DNA from 4 places in the Alteromonas sp. HB246098 genome. Region 4 is predicted to be linked to each of the others. Evidence: predicted binding sites of a transcription regulator. Region 4 holds the regulator's gene; each other region holds the start of a gene.
The links. The regulator sigma-54, encoded in region 4, starts transcription at its own class of promoters, with help from an activator protein. The targets are predictions, from matches to a motif close to GTTGGCACGNNNNTNGNNT.
Positions count from the first base shown of each region.

Region 1: ACYTPF_RS08720 (exopolysaccharide biosynthesis protein) is a predicted target of sigma-54. The motif match lies at 2,700-2,718, and genes of this name have one in related genera.
Region 2: ACYTPF_RS11870 (EF-hand domain-containing protein) is a predicted target of sigma-54. The motif match lies at 2,687-2,705, and genes of this name have one in related genera.
Region 3: glnK (P-II family nitrogen regulator) is a predicted target of sigma-54. The motif match lies at 2,160-2,178, and genes of this name have one in related genera.

Region 1 is NZ_JBTZUG010000003.1:171,909-176,170, forward strand. Features, by position in the region: gene ACYTPF_RS08700 (PRC-barrel domain-containing protein) at 1-33, shown strand, start outside; gene ACYTPF_RS08705 (ArsR/SmtB family transcription factor) at 121-432, opposite strand; gene ACYTPF_RS08710 (rhodanese-like domain-containing protein) at 622-972, shown strand; gene ACYTPF_RS08715 (LysR family transcriptional regulator) at 1,028-1,951, shown strand; gene ACYTPF_RS08720 (exopolysaccharide biosynthesis protein) at 1,960-2,565, opposite strand; gene ACYTPF_RS08725 (sigma-54-dependent transcriptional regulator) at 3,052-4,262, shown strand, end outside.
Region 2 is NZ_JBTZUG010000005.1:196-4,457, forward strand. Features, by position in the region: gene ACYTPF_RS11865 (AMP-binding protein) at 1-1,626, opposite strand, end outside; gene ACYTPF_RS11870 (EF-hand domain-containing protein) at 1,984-2,562, opposite strand; gene ACYTPF_RS11875 (DNA polymerase II) at 2,819-4,262, opposite strand, start outside.
Region 3 is NZ_JBTZUG010000011.1:38,931-43,192, reverse strand. Features, by position in the region: gene ggt (gamma-glutamyltransferase) at 1-255, opposite strand, end outside; gene ACYTPF_RS18330 (ammonium transporter) at 475-1,722, opposite strand; gene glnK (P-II family nitrogen regulator) at 1,755-2,093, opposite strand; gene ACYTPF_RS18320 (hypothetical protein) at 2,309-3,178, shown strand; gene ACYTPF_RS18315 (helix-turn-helix domain-containing protein) at 3,251-4,030, opposite strand; gene ACYTPF_RS18310 (DUF808 domain-containing protein) at 4,159-4,262, shown strand, end outside.
Region 4 is NZ_JBTZUG010000007.1:237,812-242,073, forward strand. Features, by position in the region: gene rapZ (RNase adapter RapZ) at 1-500, opposite strand, end outside; gene ptsN (PTS IIA-like nitrogen regulatory protein PtsN) at 584-1,027, opposite strand; gene hpf (ribosome hibernation promoting factor) at 1,041-1,328, opposite strand; gene ACYTPF_RS15595 (RNA polymerase factor sigma-54) at 1,359-2,840, opposite strand; gene lptB (LPS export ABC transporter ATP-binding protein) at 2,914-3,639, opposite strand; gene lptA (lipopolysaccharide transport periplasmic protein LptA) at 3,642-4,187, opposite strand; gene lptC (LPS export ABC transporter periplasmic protein LptC) at 4,156-4,262, opposite strand, start outside.

The sequences.
Region 1 (4,262 bases), on a different contig from region 4:
ATCGCCGTGTTGTGCAAACAACTGGATAAATAGTTTTAGATATGGATTTGAAGGAATGTTAAACGATACAATGTCCGCTATGTGGCGGACATTGTTGTTTTAATGATAATTAAGAAAAACCTACTCGCAGAAGAATTCGTCCATCAACGCAATAAGTCGTTTAACACGCTCATCCGCAAGTCGATAGTAAATTGTTTGGCCTTCCCTTCTGGTAGCTACCATTTTTGATTCTCGCAATAATGCGAGGTGTTGAGAAATCACGGGCTGTGAAACATTGACTACCTCTAGAAGCTCGGTTACCGACTTTTCCTCTTTCAACAATGAACAAAGCACCATGAGACGTGTTTTGTTCGCAAATTGTTTAAGGAAGATTTCAGCTTCCACCGCATGTTCCATAATATCATCTGAACCTATTACCATATCCTCAGACATAAGCACTTCCTTTCTTTAACGTTTCTGGCAATAATTTAGCCATTAATTATACTAAAGTATAAAACATTTTGCCGACTTGCCATTATATGCGATGAATTCCAGTAATTGATATTGTTTTATTGAATTTCCATTCATACATTAGTTATTACTTATTTGTTTTGCACAAAATCGTCATAAATTGGGAGTACTATGCTAATAGATATTAAAACTCGGATTGAGAACATCAGCTTCGATATTCGTTGCGTCACTGCACAAAAAGCTTCTGAAGAGTTAGTGCACAATGATGGAACCCTTATCGACGTAAGGGAAAGCGGCGAAGTAGCGAGCCAGCCCGTCCCCTATGCCCTCAACATACCCCGAGGCGTGCTCGAGATGAAAGCATTAGAGAGATTCAAAGATGCCTTAATACCGCTCTACATCCATTGTGCGTCTGGCGTTCGTGCAAAGTTAGCTGCCGAGCAACTAATGCAGATGGGATACGAGAAGGTATCAGTGGTAACGTGTCCAGTATCAACCATTAACCAAGCCCTTAAAGAATGACTTGTATAATCTGTCTATGCTATAAGTAGCCCAAAAGACAGGTAAAGGGCGTTGTATGCTTAAATCCACATTAGAACAATGGCGTATGTTTAAAGCCGTTGTTGATGCTGGTGGCTTCAATCAAGCAGCTGCAGAAGTACATAAAAGTCAATCTAGTGTTCATCACGCTGTTCAAAAACTTGAAAACGCCATTGGTGTAACACTATTTGAAAATATTGGTCGTAAAGTACAGCTTTCTCCACAAGGTGAGCTCATGTACCGTCGAGCTTCGTTTTTGCTCAACGAAGCTCAAAAGCTTGAAGCGGTAGCAAGTAGCTTAAAAGTAGGAACAGAAACAACACTGCGTATAGCTGTAGATATTATTTTCCCTTCTGAATTATTGTATAACGTGCTTGCCAAAGTCTCTGCAGAATTTCCGCTCTTGCGTATAGAAATAGAGGAAACCGTGCTTAGCGGTGCTAACGCGTTATTAAGTAGCGGAAAAGTAGATTTAGGCATTTCTCCCTTTGTCTTTCCGAATGGCTTTAGCGAAGACTTATGCGAAATTGAGTTTGCCGCGGTGGCTCATGCTAAGCACCCTTTACACCAATTAAACAGAACCCTAACCTTAGAAGACCTCAAAACTCATCGTCAGATTGTAGTTCGCGACTCTTCTGCAGAGCGCAAGGCAGATGTAGGTTGGTTAGGTGCAGAACAACGTTGGACAGTGAGCCACGTAAGAACATCTTTAGATATCATTACTCAGGGATTGGGATTTGCATGGCTACCTATAGCAATTATTAAGGAAGAATTAGAAAACGGTACCCTAGTTCCGCTTCCTTTGGATAACAATGCGGCGTTAAGAAAAGCCCTTCTCTATCTTTCTTTTGAAGATGGAGACACCTTAGGCCCGGCGGCGCGAGCATTTATGGGAGAACTGAGATACCAAACAATGAACCTACCTACCTCAGATTTTATGCTTGATTCATGCTCAGTGTAGCTCGCGCATTAGCTAACTACTGTTGGCAAATGCTGAAAGCCTAACACAAATCCAAACAGTGAGATTGTTACACCTATCAAGGCCACTGCCCCGTCGTCAGTAGCCATTCCAACGGCCATAATGAAAACTGCCAAGGCGGGAATAAGACCCATAAAGGGAATAAGCTCTAACGGAACCATTACCAAGCCGCAGCCAACACAATTTAAAGCAATTAAAGAGCGAAACACGGGCTGTTTCATAAAAAAACAACGGGGAACGAGAAAGCGGTCGACACTAGCTGCATAGGGTTTTATTTTTTCGACTATTTGGCGTAGTTGATCAGCATCGCAATGTATGTCCATCACTTTTTGAGGTAACCATGGGTGCCTGCTACCGAGTAATATTTGCAATGCAATAAGTAAAATCGTCACACCGGTTAAAGAAGGTACACCAGGAATAGCGCCTATAGGGGTGCAGGCGATAAACGACGGAAGCGCTAGCATTGGGCCAAAGCCCCGCTTTTCCATAACTTCCCAAAAATCTGCAAAATAAAATAAATCTTGACTAGCCCGAGGCTGCATTTTTGTCAGCAGCTCGGTTAAAGTCATTGATCTCTCAGCTGTTTTTGCCCACATTTTCAATTCCTTTGACATAAATTTAGCCGTAGTCCTCTAACTTCAGAGAGCAAATGCGGGCCTACCATAGGCAAATTTTCGGTAAACCTTATCTATTCCTTTCACCAATAATAAAGTTGCTCTACATACAAATTGTGCGAAAAATGTGCCATAGCCAAGCTCACCTACACTTTATAAGGAAATGGGAATACTTTTTGCAGTTGTATGTAAATAGGTAACACTCAATGTGTATTTGATAGACCGAGAATCTTCTAGATTAAATCAAAAACGTAAAATTATAGACGGTCGTTCGTATAGATGAATCACTACAATTAATGTGACTTTATTGAACATTCATTCGGTTTTACCTGAACTAAACAAGTTATTGCTAGGAAAGGAGTAAGTATAGCTAGGTATCTAGTTATTTTTTCTTGCCTTTTATGATACAACTATAACATTGATTTTATTCCATATTTTAAATGGAAAGTAATAGAGAGGGACATTCACGTGCTAACCGTACTTTTAGTTGATGACGATGCCGAGTTTACAGAAGTAGCTTGTACTATTATTGAGTTTTTAGGCCACGACGTCCTAACAGCTGCGACATTAGCTGAAGCCCGCGACTGGCTAGAGAAAGAAACATTCGATCACGTACTGTTAGATTTCATGTTGCCCGATGGTAGCGGCGCTCATCTGTTTAATGAACTTGATGCGCTCCCCAAGCGTCCTCGTGTTACCTTAATCACCGGCCACCCTTCGGTTAAAAGCGTAATCAAAGGCTTGTGTGGCCCTACCGTAGACTACCTTGTCAAGCCAATACAGCGCGAAGAAATCGAGGCTGTGTTAAGTAAAAAGCCAAAAGAAAAAGCACCTAAAGAAGAAACAATTGAAAAACACTTCGATTTGCTTATTGGCGAGTCACCGGTGATGAAGGAGTTATACAAACTCATTTCAAGGGTTAGCAAAACAAGTGCTAACGTCATGCTGTTAGGTGAAAGTGGTGTTGGTAAAGAAGTAGTCGCAGCTGCTATTCACCGAGCCTCAGAAAGTGATGGCCCTTATATCGCCACAAACTGTGGTGCCTTTTCTAAAGAATTGATTGGTAGTGAGTTGTTCGGCCATGAAAAAGGTGCCTTCACCGGTGCTGTGGGCCGTAAAGAGGGTGTTTTTGAACAAGCAGAAGGAGGCACCCTTTTCTTAGATGAAATCACAGAAATGCCTATCGATATGCAGCCTAACCTTTTGCGTGTGCTCGAAAACAAAGTGGTGCTTCGTGTAGGCGGCACAAAATCTATACCTGTGAACTGTCGCGTAGTATCTGCAACAAACAGAACAATGGAAGAAATTGCGCAAAGCAAAGTGTTGCGTGAAGATATCTATTTCAGATTGGCCGTTTTCCCAATCACTATTCCACCTTTACGTGAACGAAAAGAAGATATTCCGCTTCTAGCGAAAACCTTTATTGCAGAATTCAACAAAGACAACGGCTCTAATTTTAAGTGGGAAGATAATCAGCTTGAAACGCTTCAAGCCTACGACTGGCCTGGTAACGTTCGAGAGTTAAGACACTTTGTTCACCGTGCCGCCATTATGAGTGACCCTGAAAAGAGTGAGATTGAGCTACCTAAAACCATCGAATCTCCTTTTGCGCAAAAGCAGAGTACGACACCTGCCCTTCAAGCCGGAAGAACGATTGAAGATGTGGAAAAAGAGCTTAT
Region 2 (4,262 bases), on a different contig from region 4:
TACACTAATGTATTTAGGCACTTTAAAGTAGGCAAGTTTTGATTTTAAGTAGTCTCGTATTTGCTCTTCATCTAAATGCCTATTGTCCTTTGCTTTTATCCAAAGGCACACTTGCTCGCCATACTTATTATCGGGTATGCCGAACACAGCTGCGTCGGATACATCGTCATGTTGGTACAGCACCTCTTCGATTTCTCGTGGATAAATATTTTCACCCCCGCGAATGATCATGTCCTTTATTCTGCCTACTATAGTGACATATCCTTCTTCGTCCATTTCGCCTAGATCGCCAGAATGAAGCCAGCCTTCAGCGTCTATGGTAGCTTTAGCTTCATCTCCCCAATAACCTTTCATTACGCAATAGCCTCTTGCACAAATCTCACCTGGCTCTCCGATTGGAACAGTACTGCCTTGTGCGTCGATAATTTTTACTTCGGTATGAGGCATAGCTCGGCCGACTGTTTTAACCTGTTTTTCAAATGGTGAATCTATATCGGTAATATGATTGATAGGGCTGCATTCTGTTTGACCGTAACCTATAACGACTTCGGTCATATGAAACTTACTATGGACTTTACGCATTAGTTCCTCAGGACATGTACTTCCTGCCATAACGCCAGTTCTCAAGCTCGATAAATCGAAGCCTCCAAAGTTAGGAAGCTCTAGCTCTGCGATGAACATGGTAGGCACGCCGTGCAAGCCTGTACACTTTTCTTCTTCTACTGTGCGAAGCGTTTGTTCAGGGTCAAAAGACTCACCAGGAAATACCGCGCATGCACCAGATGCTAAACAGACTAAGTTGCCCAACACCATTCCAAAGCAATGATAGAGCGGTACGGGAATACAAAGCTTGTCTTGGTGCGTAAATCTCATAGCTTCTGATACTAATAAACCATTATTTAATATATTACGATGAGTAAGCGTTGCGCCTTTCGGGTTACCCGTTGTGCCTGAGGTGAATTGAATGTTGATGTTATCATCAGCATTTAGCGTTCTTTCTATGTCTTTTAACTGCGATTTTAAAGCTTCAGTAGGCTCTACTTGCAGTTTTGAAAATGCCTGTAAGCCGTCTACAGACGTTTCACCGATAGTATATACGTGTTTAAGAGAAGGGAGCTTCGAGAGCGATAGCGCCGCGTCCGTTTCACTCTGTTCGTCAGAATCTAGTTCCGGAGCTAGCTCTTTCAAAATGGCGATGTAGTTTGAGTGTTTAAAAGACTGTGCCATCACCAAGTGCTTTACCCCGACATTGTTAATAGCAAAGGCTAATTCATCTGGGCGGTAAGCTGGGTTAAGACATACCATGATCGCGCCAATTCTTGCCGTGGCCATTTGTACAAGTGACCACTCGATGTTATTGGGGGACCATATCCCAACTCGATCACCAGGCTCTACGCCATTGGCAAGTAAACCACAGGCCACACGTTCTACTTCATGCCAGTATTGCTGATAGGTCCAGTGAATACTCTGATGTTTTACGATGATCGCTGGGTTATCGCCATAATTGTCGACAACCTTTTTGAAGTATTGACCTATTGTGAGTGATGTAAGTTCAGCATCACTAGGACCGCTAAACTCACTTTTTTGAAGTGGGAATACAGTGTTTAACTGTGTATTTGATTCCATTATTCCTTGCCTCCATGCGCGTACGCATATGATTTAAATGTGATTTTGGATAATCGCCATCATGATTTTGAAATCGAAGTACACAATAGCGACCTTTGCGCTAATTACAGAAAGCGCAATTGTGCAAACAAAATATTTAACTTTTATTAACAATATGGTTGCAAATGCGTTTTGTCGACAAGATGTTGGTCGTATACGGTGCTGTTCAACGAAAAATATTAGCGTTTCGTCGCAGACCATTTATTAGTGGGCGAACTGGTGAACTTAGTGGGGTTGTATTGTTTGAGGGAAAATAAAAAAGCCCCGCACTATAAGCGGGGCTACATAGTTGGAAATACTATGAATTATTTAATTTAACTATTCTGATTCAATCTCTTCAAAATAGGTACGGTATTCCATACGAGTTATGTACGAATCTCCGTCTTCATCCATTGAGTCAAAGTCGCCTTCAACGTCGGCCATATCTAGTTCCTTCTTACTAATCTTACCATCGCTATCCATATCGATTTTAGTGAACTTAGTATTGGCCGTTGCAGACATCTCAGTGCGCAACTCTTTATTCTTTTCTGAAATCATTTCGTTATCAGCTTTAGAAAAAAGTGCTGGATTGCCTTCTTCAGTTAGTACAGCGTCTGTTGTACCTTCAGCTTTTACCTGCGTGATAACCTCGTCACTGAACATAGATGGTTTTTCGTCAACAAATGCATTAAATTCTGCGCGGCTAACCATACTGTCGCCGTCAGTATCCATTTTAGATACTAATTTGCTGTCGATAGTACCTGAGGATTCTGAACCGACTATGTAGCCATTACCATCTTGATCGAGCGCATTAAAGCTCTTAGAAATTTTTTCTTCATGATGCCCTGCGAATGCTGACGCAGAAAGTGTAGCTGCAACAACAGCACTAGTAATCATACTTAACTTTGTGATCTTCATAATCAAATTCCTTCTGTTTCTCTTTGCGAACACGGGCTATCAATTGCCCTAATCACTAAATTGAACGCATGTTGATTGAAGTTAATACTTCGCACAAACCTATTTAGCTACTCACAAATATCTTATTCACTTGTCGTGCCAACGAGCTAAGTTGTTGAAAATACGTGTAATAGCTAAAGTTAGAAATAGATTCAGAGTGTAATGCTTTTGTTAATTTGTCACGAAGCCTGAAAGATCTTCATACAGATAAACATAATTAAAATAAGGAAAGTTGAGCGTTAGCTATGCGTTCAAAGCTAAGGGATATCATTGGCAATATACTATCAGCAATGGGTTTTATCTGTTTTTCTATATAGTGGTCATAGTCAAGCGGCGCAGAGATTGTTTCCACCGTTTGTGGCCCTTGAACGGTAATTACATAGGCTATGGAAGTATTAGATTGGTAGCGAAGTGGTAAACCCTGTTCTTCAAATAATTTGTCGGCCCGTCTCGCCGCTTTAACGTGAGGGGGAAGAGATTTCACATACGAAGAAAGTGGCTTTCTGAGTCGCTTTTTATAGACCAACTCTTCATCCATCTTTCCCGCTTTTACTGCGTTTAGCGTTTTATTGATGTACTGCTTTACAGGCTCATTGGTAAAGACTCTTTTGTATAGTTCGTATTGGAAAACTTTAGCAAGTACTGTCCAATCCGAACGCACGTTCTCTAAACCTTTAAAGATAAGCTCACCGTCTTTCATCCCTGCGTAGCGTTTTTTACTACCTTCAGAAGAGCCACGAATTGTTGGCATAAAGAAGGTAGAAAAGTGAGATTCGAACTCAATCTCCAAATGGCAATCAATGTCGAACTGACGCTTAAGTAACTCAGTCCATTTTTGGTTAATAATTTTGGCAAGCTCGCGACCTGTTTCAGAAGGTGTACCTAGTGCAGTATTTCCTTCAACATGCACAAAAGTTGAATCGGTATCACCGTAGATAACTGTATAGCCCAATTCTTCAATCCAACTCGCGGTGGTTTGCATGATCTCATGCCCCCGCAATGTAATTGAACTCGCAAGACGAGGATCGTAAAAAGGACAGCCTCCGCTACCAAGTACTCCATAGAAAGAGTTCATTAATATCTTAATCGCTTGAGAGCGTGGTGCGTCTTTCTGTTTTTTGGCTTCGTCGCGCTGAAGCCATAGGTTTTCAATGATAGAAGGCAAGAAATGTGATTCACGGCTAAATACTGCACCCTTGAAGCCTTCTATAGCGGTTGATGGAGACTTAAGCCCTTCCGCAAGCCCTAGAGGGTCGATTTTGAACGTTCGAATAATAGAAGGGTATAGGCTTTTAAAATCGAGTACTAAAACATCTTTGTACAAGCCAGGTTGGGAGCGCATGACATAACCGCCAGGACTAGCTAAACCGCCATTTTCAGGCCTCACTCCTGCGACATAAGACTTGCGATGTAGCTTGGGCAAATAAACGTTTAAAAACGCCGCTACCGAGCCTCCCGGTCGGCTCATATCTAAGCCGGTAAGAATGCTGCGCAATGCCAGAAAATCAATAAACTGGGTTTTATCCTGAATGCGGTTTACTAGTTCGGTGTCTTTAAAGTTGTAGTTCGCGAGGGCAACAGGATCGCTATGATAAAGGTGTTTTATCGCTTCAAGTTTGTCTGCCGCTTGAATAAGCTTGTTTTCACCAAGCAGTTCTTCG
Region 3 (4,262 bases), on a different contig from region 4:
AATACCGCTACCTGTTGGCTCAACCAACCCCAACATGGCGTTGGCCGCAATGGCTGCGTCAACCGCGCTACCACCTTGTTTTAAAATATCCAAAGCCACTTGCGTGGCTAATGGTTGGCTAGTGGCCGCCATGCCGTTCTTTGCAATAACTTCTGAGCGACTTGCAAAGGGATGCCCCGTTATTCTGTCATAGCCTAAACAATTGATACTGAAAAAAGCCAATATCAAAGGTAGTAGTCGCACACTTTCAGTCATAACTATCCTTTTACAAAAACGTTGCCGTTGATAAATCTAGCCTAAACCCTTTAAAACATAGTGTAGCGTTATTGTCACATTACGCCTAGGGCCTTTTCTTTAGTCTTATAGCAACTAAAAAGTACATGACTTTAAACGAAAAAAGCCCCGCAACTGCGGGGCTTAAACGAAGTAATAAGGCATTATTATTGTTATTTCATTTGCCTAATCGAGACTCTCTTACGAGCGGCCGCTTGTAAAGTCTGGGTATGCTTCCAGACCACACTCGCTCATGTCTACGCCGTCGAACTCTTCTTCTTCGCTCACACGTACACCCATTACCGCTTTAATCACTAGCCATACCACTAGGCTTACTACGAATACCCATACAAAGATAGTCGCGGCGCCAATAAGCTGACCAGAGATGCTTGAACCGTCATTTGTGAAAGGTACAAGGATTAGACCTAGTAGACCAACCACACCGTGAACTGAAATTGCGCCCACTGGATCGTCAATCTTAAGTTTATCTAGTGCAACAATGCTAAGCACTACTAGGATACCGCCTAGGCCACCAAATAGAGTAGCTTGAAGGGGGGTTGGTGTAGACGGCTCGGCTGTGATTGCCACAAGACCAGCTAGCGCACCGTTAAGTACCATAGTTAGGTCAGCTTTACCGAATAGAATGCGTGCTACGATAAGTGCAGCAATTGCACCACCTGCAGCTGCAGCATTCGTGTTCATAAATACGATTGCTACTGAGTTTGCACTTTCAACAGTTGCAGTAGCCAGTACTGAACCACCGTTAAAACCAAACCAACCCATCCAAAGGATGAATGTACCTAAAGTTGCCAGCGGTAAGTTTGCACCTGGAATCGCGTTTACTTTACCGTCAGCAGTGTATTTACCCTTACGAGCACCAAGCACAAGCACGCCAGCAAGCGCCGCAGCCGCACCAGCCATGTGAACAATACCAGAGCCAGCAAAGTCAGAGAAACCTAGGTCGCCAAGCGTATACATACCGAATACGGCTTCGCCGCCCCATGTCCAAGCACCTTCCATTGGATAGATGAAACCTGTCATAACAACTGCAAATGCTAAGAATGCCCAAAGCTTCATACGCTCAGCAACCGCACCAGATACGATAGACATTGCTGTAGCAACAAAAACTACTTGGAAGAAGAAGTCAGCAGAAGGTGCGTATGTTGCTGGATCTTCAGCTACACCTGTTGCGCCGTCACCCATGATACCGCTTAGGAATGGACCCCAGTCGCCACCGCCATACATAATTCCGTAGCCGCAGATCATGTACATGGTGCAAGCAATTGCAAATAGTGCCACGTTTTTAGTTAGAATTTCTGTGGTGTTTTTCGCTCGAACTAGACCAGCTTCAAGCATCGCAAAACCTGCAGCCATCCACATAACCAGTGCACCGCAGATTAGAAAATAAAAGGTATCTAGCGCATACCCAAGTTCAAAAGTGATTTCCATTATGGTTTTCTCCGCAAATATATCGTTGTGGCTTACAGCGCGTCGCTATCCGACTCACCAGTTCGAATACGAACGGCGTGTTCAAGGTCATAAACAAACACCTTGCCGTCTCCAATTTTGCCTGTTTTGGCAGCGCCAACGATGGCTTCTACCAGGCGCTCTACTTGATCATCCTGAACAGCAATTTCCAGTTTGACTTTAGGTAGAAAATCCACCTGATATTCCGCTCCGCGGTAAAGTTCAGTGTGTCCTTTTTGACGTCCAAAGCCCTTCACTTCGGTCACGGTCAGACCGTCGATACCGATTTCTGAAATGGCTTCACGAACATCATCTAGCTTGAACGGCTTGATGATCGCTGTGACTAGTTTCATGAGTTGCTCCCAGTTTGTTTTGGTTATTCTGTGATTTATGGTCGTGTTTCCAACTACGGGAAGATAAACCAAGAGCCATGCCACAAATGTTTTCATATAAAAATCATATATATAGCCACAAACAAGCGGACCTTGCACAAAAATAATGCACATTAATGGTGCACGAGCTAAAAATTGCCCAACAATGAAGCGGCCGAAGAAAATACTGAGGTAAGGTGTCTAAAAAGAGCGATGAAATTAGGATGGAACTATTCGATAGCGTGAATGGTCTGTTGTTTACTATGACAACTATCACTCCTACTTTCTTTGCGCCTGAACGCAGCATCGAACACCATGCCCTTGCTAAAAAAACGGCGTGGCGGCCGCTATTAATTTCAGGCGGTGTACACGTATTTGGGGTGATTTTGGTTGTCTTACTTTCTCAGTTGAGTATTGATGATCAAAAAGCACGTGTAAACATTTTGGAGCGAACAGCCGAGATAAAAGCTCGCCTGTATTACCCTCCCATGCCACGACCTCAAATGACAGAAGATAAGCAGGTTGAACGCCTTAATGAAACACGTAATAACGAGCTTAAGCCTGATGTGTTTAAGAGTCCGCAAGCGACTGATAGTAAAACCAAACCATCAGAAAAAGTAGAAGCCCATCAAGAGATAAACCCAGCGACTGAGGAACAGCTAGCACCGGTTGAAAGTAAGCCGGATAAAACGCCGCCGTCCTCGAGTCTTTCCAATGATGTAAATCGACGGGCGGGTTCGTTAAACCTATCGGTTAAAGACGGGGCTGCACGCTATTTTGAAGAATATAACAACAACAAACTCGCTGAAGACGCTAAACAAGCAGCAAGAGAATTTCAAGAACAAAAAAACAGCCCTATATTAAGCGGGCCAAGCACACAGCAAATACAAGCAAAAGAAAATCGACGCCCTTCAAAGCGCGTAAACTGTAGCAGTACGACCAATAAAACCTTGGCGATATTGAGTGGGATTGCGGGTGGTAGCCTGAAATGCACCAAAATGGACGATCACAAACGTTTTATAGACGCTAGAGTGAAAAAATTACCCCAAGATGAAAATAAAAACTAGGGCGTGTTGATTATTGCTTTGCTTTTTTATAGTAGTCCGTAGCTAACGAGTGCTCCCCTTTAGCAAGGCGTATCACTTTCTCTTAAAAGTCTTTGGTGGTTGCCCGAAATACGTTTTAAACCGACGGCTGAATGCCGCAACGTCTTCATACCCCGTGGTTTGAGCTATGCTCGACATAGGCGTATCGGTATTTCTAAGCAGCGCTTTGGCTTTCTCCATCCTTATCTTCACTAGGTAATCACGTAAGCTAAGCCCAGTGGCTTGTTTAAAGCGAGTTTTGAACTGTGTGGTTCCCATACAGGCCATCTCTGAAAGCAACTGCAACGTATGCGATGCCCCTAAGTCACCATGTATATGGCTTATTACTTGGGTGATTCGCTTGTCTGCTCCCGCGCCCACCTCACTTTTTGCCAGCAATACCTGAAATAACGCAGTCATTTCATCGTGCCCGTAAAAAGCGTAATTGGTTAACTGCACTTCGACAAAACTTAAGAAAGCTTGAAGGGCGGTATTAACCTGGAAAATAGGGTTGTGTTTGTCTTGCAACTGTACTGGTACTGAACGTAAGTCGGCAACCACAAACTTTGCATTTTCGTTTGCACTAAAACTATGTACTTCGAGGGGCGCAATACACACTCCCTCCCCTACACCGACGCTGCCTGTAAAATAGTCTTGCGCTATTTCTATATGCCCGTTTACAGGCAATACTAACTGATAAAAAGGATGTGCGTGACTACGGGCTTTTCTGGCATAAGAACGAACTGAAAGCGACGGTAATTGTGTTGCTTCACCTATTTCTCTGTCGTTACTCACACTGATTCCTGCCTTTTTCTCTGATGTCACGTTATTCATAAGTTGCCAAAGGTAAGATGCTGCGCGTATTCTTTGTATGCCGCAACTACTTATCGCTTGCCGATTTGCTATGTTAGTGAAACATAAAAACAGCACACTTTATAACAACGAATACAAGGAAAATCACTGTGGCCGCAGCTAACTTACTTGCCCTACTTGATGATATTGCAACGTTAATGGATGACATCGCAACTATGTCAAAAGTCGCAGCACAAAAAACAGCGGGCGTTTT
Region 4 (4,262 bases):
AACGATTCGAACACCAGTACAAGGCGTGAACTTTTCTTCCCTAAAATACGTTCCCGAATAAGTTCGGCGAGTTGGTGTATCGTTAGCTTATCTGTATCAAGGTATAAATCAGCGCGTTCAGTAATTGGAGCAAGGAGCGCAGATTCTGCTCTAATAGCCTCCGATAGAGACTTATTTAGTTTAGCTAAAGGATGAAGACGGCGAGTTTCGCTAAACCGCTTGACCAGTACGTCATCGCTTGCGTCAATGTACACTATAGTCATCGACCAAGAAGAAGGCAGATAATCTAGAATCTCTACCAAGTCATCTGGATTTTTGGGAAGATTCCTTACGTCGATACTTACTGCAACTTGGTCGTATTCATCAACAACAGTATGGGTGAGGGTGGGAAGCAAATTTACTGGGATATTATCAACACAGTAATAACCTAAGTCTTCCAAAGCGCGAAGTGCGACAGACTTACCAGACCCTGAACGACCACTGATTATGATCAGCTTCACCTAAACTCTCCCTTATATTCTGGTTTCATCACATACGCGTTGTTGAATAAAGCGCCTATCTATAATGTATAGGCTCTTATGGCTTAACTTAATGCAGAAATAATCTCGTCGCTGGTTGTTGCACGGCGTATTGTTTTAATTGTTTCTTTGTCACTGAGCTTACCTGCTACGGTAGCCAGTGTTTGAAGGTGTCCTTCGGTTTGCTCTTCGGGAACGAGTAGCGCAAAAAATATGTCTACGGGCTTTTCATCTAGGGCATCAAAGTTGATAGCTGGTGTGCTTGTTACAACAATTGCTATTACCTTCTCAAGGCCAGCCAGGCGACCGTGAGGCAGTGCTATGCCGTTGCCAATACCCGTGCTACCCATACGTTCTCGAGCCATTAAGCTATTTAAAACCGTTGCCTGGTCGATGTTATCATTTTGCTTGGCAGCGATATCAGCGATGATCTCAAGAATTCGCTTTTTACTATTACACTGAACCGCACACTCGGTGCGGTCCAGACTTACGATGGCTTGTATATCCATGCTTAATTAACTACTAATGTTTTTTCAGTTTTTCCTTATGCTTGATTACCTGCCGGTCGAGTTTATCAACCATGCTGTCAATCGCCGCATACATGTCGGTATTTTCTGAGGATGCGAATACTTCAGCGCCACTTAAATGAACAGTCGCTTCGGCTTTTTGATTTAATTTTTCAACGTTCAGGATGACATGCACATTAGAAATGTGATCAAAGTGACGTTCAAGTTTGCTGAACTTCGTATCGACATAATTACGCAAAGAGTCGGTGATTTCGACATGATGACCAGTGAGGTTGATTTGCATATTTCGTCTTCCTTATATATTTAAGCCTAGTTAAATAAGGCTTTTGCGTTGGTTCGACGGTGGGATCGATAACGATTCCCGATATTTTGCTATTGTTCGCCGAGCGACTTTTATGCCTTGCTCTGCCAACAACGAAGCAATCTTGCTATCACTTAGCGGCTTGCTAGGATTTTCCGCAGCCACTAACTTCTTGATCAATGCACGAATCGCTGTAGATGAACATTCACCACCTGACTCAGTTGCTACGTGGCTTGAGAAGAAATACTTCAATTCAAAGATACCACGAGGCGTATGCATATACTTTTGCGTTGTCACACGGGAAATAGTCGATTCGTGCATATCTACCATTTCTGCGACATCATTTAGTACCATTGGTTTCATCATTTCCGGGCCGTGCTCAAAAAAGCCCATTTGCTGCTGCACAATACAATTTGCGACCTTCATTAAGGTATCGTTACGAGATTCAAGGCTCTTTATGAACCACTTGGCCTCTTGCATGTGTGAGCGGATGAATTGTGAATCGCTACTGTTCTTAGCACGGCGACTCATTGCTGCGTACTGTTGATTTACGCTTAATTTCGGCAGACTGTCGGGGTTCAGCTCAACCACCCAACGGCCATTTTTCTTGGTTACCGAGACATCAGGAATAACGTACTCAGGCTCTTTAGTAACTAAAGCACTACCTGGACGTGGATTCAAGGTTTGAAGTAAACGCATTGCTTCGCGCAGCTGATCTTCTTTTAATCGGCTCTTACGCATTAGGGTGCGGTAGTCTTTACTGCTCAGTAAATCTGAATATTCCTCAATAAGCTGCTTCGCTTCAGCAAGCCACGGTGTGTCTTCTGAAAACTGGCGCAATTGCACCATAAGACATTCTTGAGGGGTACGAGAACCTGAACCAATGGGGTCGAACATTTGAATACGCTTAAGTACACATTCTATTTCGTCCATTTCGATAGGCTCTTCAAGATCATCATCGTTGACCGCTTCTAAGATATCGTCAAGAGTAACGGTCAAATAACCTGATTCGTCAATCGAATCGATGATTGCAGTAGCAATGGCGCGGTCAGTATCCGAAAAATGAGTGAGGCGCATTTGCCAAAGCAAGTGCTCTTGTATGTCTTCAGTGGTCTCACCTTGAAAGATTTGTTCATCATCATTAGATGGACCAGGTGCTGGCGCAGAAGAAGCGGAATAATACTCATCCCAAGTGCTGTCGATAGGTAGCTCATCGGGAAGGTCATTCTTCTCCAGTGCATCTCCTGCTTCTAGCGTGTCGCTTGATGCAGAAGCTGTCGCTTCAGCAGCGCTATCGTCACTATCGACATTGTTCTTTTCTACTTGTGGCTCGTCGCTACCTTCTTCCACTTCTAAAAGCGGATTAGAGTCGAGCGCTTCTTGAATCTCTTGCTGAAGATCAAGCGTAGAAAGCTGCAGCAGCTTAATGGCCTGCTGCAGCTGAGGTGTCATGGTAAGTTGTTGGCTAAATTTTAGCTGTAAAGATGGTTTCATCTACGTCTTATTTAAATGCTCTAAATTAAATATACCAGAGCGAAACTGAAAAATGACAATTCGGTTACACTAACTATAGCCTGAATTGTTCGCCTAGGTATACGTCCCTTACTTTTTGATTACTTAAAACCTGTTCCGCAGTTCCTTGCGCAATAAGCTCGCCATGACTCACAATGTACGCTTTTTCACAAACATCCAATGTTTCGCGTACGTTATGGTCCGTGATAAGGATACCAATACCCCTATCTCGCAGATGCTGTATTATCTTCTTTATATCATTAACTGATATTGGATCAACACCGGCAAATGGTTCGTCTAACAAAATAAACTGTGGTTTTGCTGCCAGAGCTCGTGCAATCTCTACGCGACGCCGTTCTCCCCCTGACAAACTCATCCCCGTACTATTACGTATATGGTTGATATTAAATTCATCAAGTAGGGCATCTGCTTCTTCTTCTTGCTGTTGTGAATTTAAATCTTTACGGGTTTGCAAAATGGCCATGATATTTTCATGTACCGTAAGCTTTCTAAATATTGATGCCTCTTGCGGGAGGTAGCCTATACCGCGGCGTGCGCGCTCATGCATTGGCTGGTGAGTAAGCTCATTATCATCAATTTCGATCTTGCCTTTGTCTAAGTTGACCAAACCTACAATCATGTAAAAAGTAGTGGTCTTACCAGCTCCATTAGGGCCGAGAAGACCAACAATTTGACCGGTAGACACTGAAAGGCTTACGTCGCGAACAACCTGTCGCGATTTATACGATTTAGCAAGGTTTTTAGCGCTCAAAGTTGCCATTGCTATTCATTGTCCTCGTTGTCTTTCTTAGACGATGTTTTACGAATGGTGTCAGGGGTAAACACTGTGGTTACACGACCTTCACCATCTTCACCGGCGCCACCCGTTGCAAGCAATTGTTCAGTAATCATATCGAACGTAATCTTATCACCTTGCACTTTACTGGTATCTTGCTGTAGCTCAGCATTACCCGCCAGAGAAATAGTGCGATTAATTACTTCATAGCGAATTTCATTAGCTTTCGCTGATACCGGTGTACCGTCTTCTAGTGATTGAGAATAGCTTGCAGGGTTGCCACGAGCGATAAATATTTCACGGCCGCTGCCATCTGTAGCTATTACTTCTACTTCATCAGCTTCGATTAGGAGTGAACCTTGGGTAATAAGTACATCTTCCTTGTACAGAGCTGTTTTGTTTTTACCATCAATAAACTGGGTGTTTGACCCTATCTTAATGGGTTGTGAAAAATCTTCTTCACTGGCTGTTACCGCACCGCTAGCGATGGCAAGTAGAAGGCTAGTTGCTAGGGGAATAAGTCGTTTGTACATGATCTAAAAGCTCGTATTCTTGTGTGCGTAAATTCGCGTTAAACCCATTGCTTAAAATAAGGTATTGCGTACCCA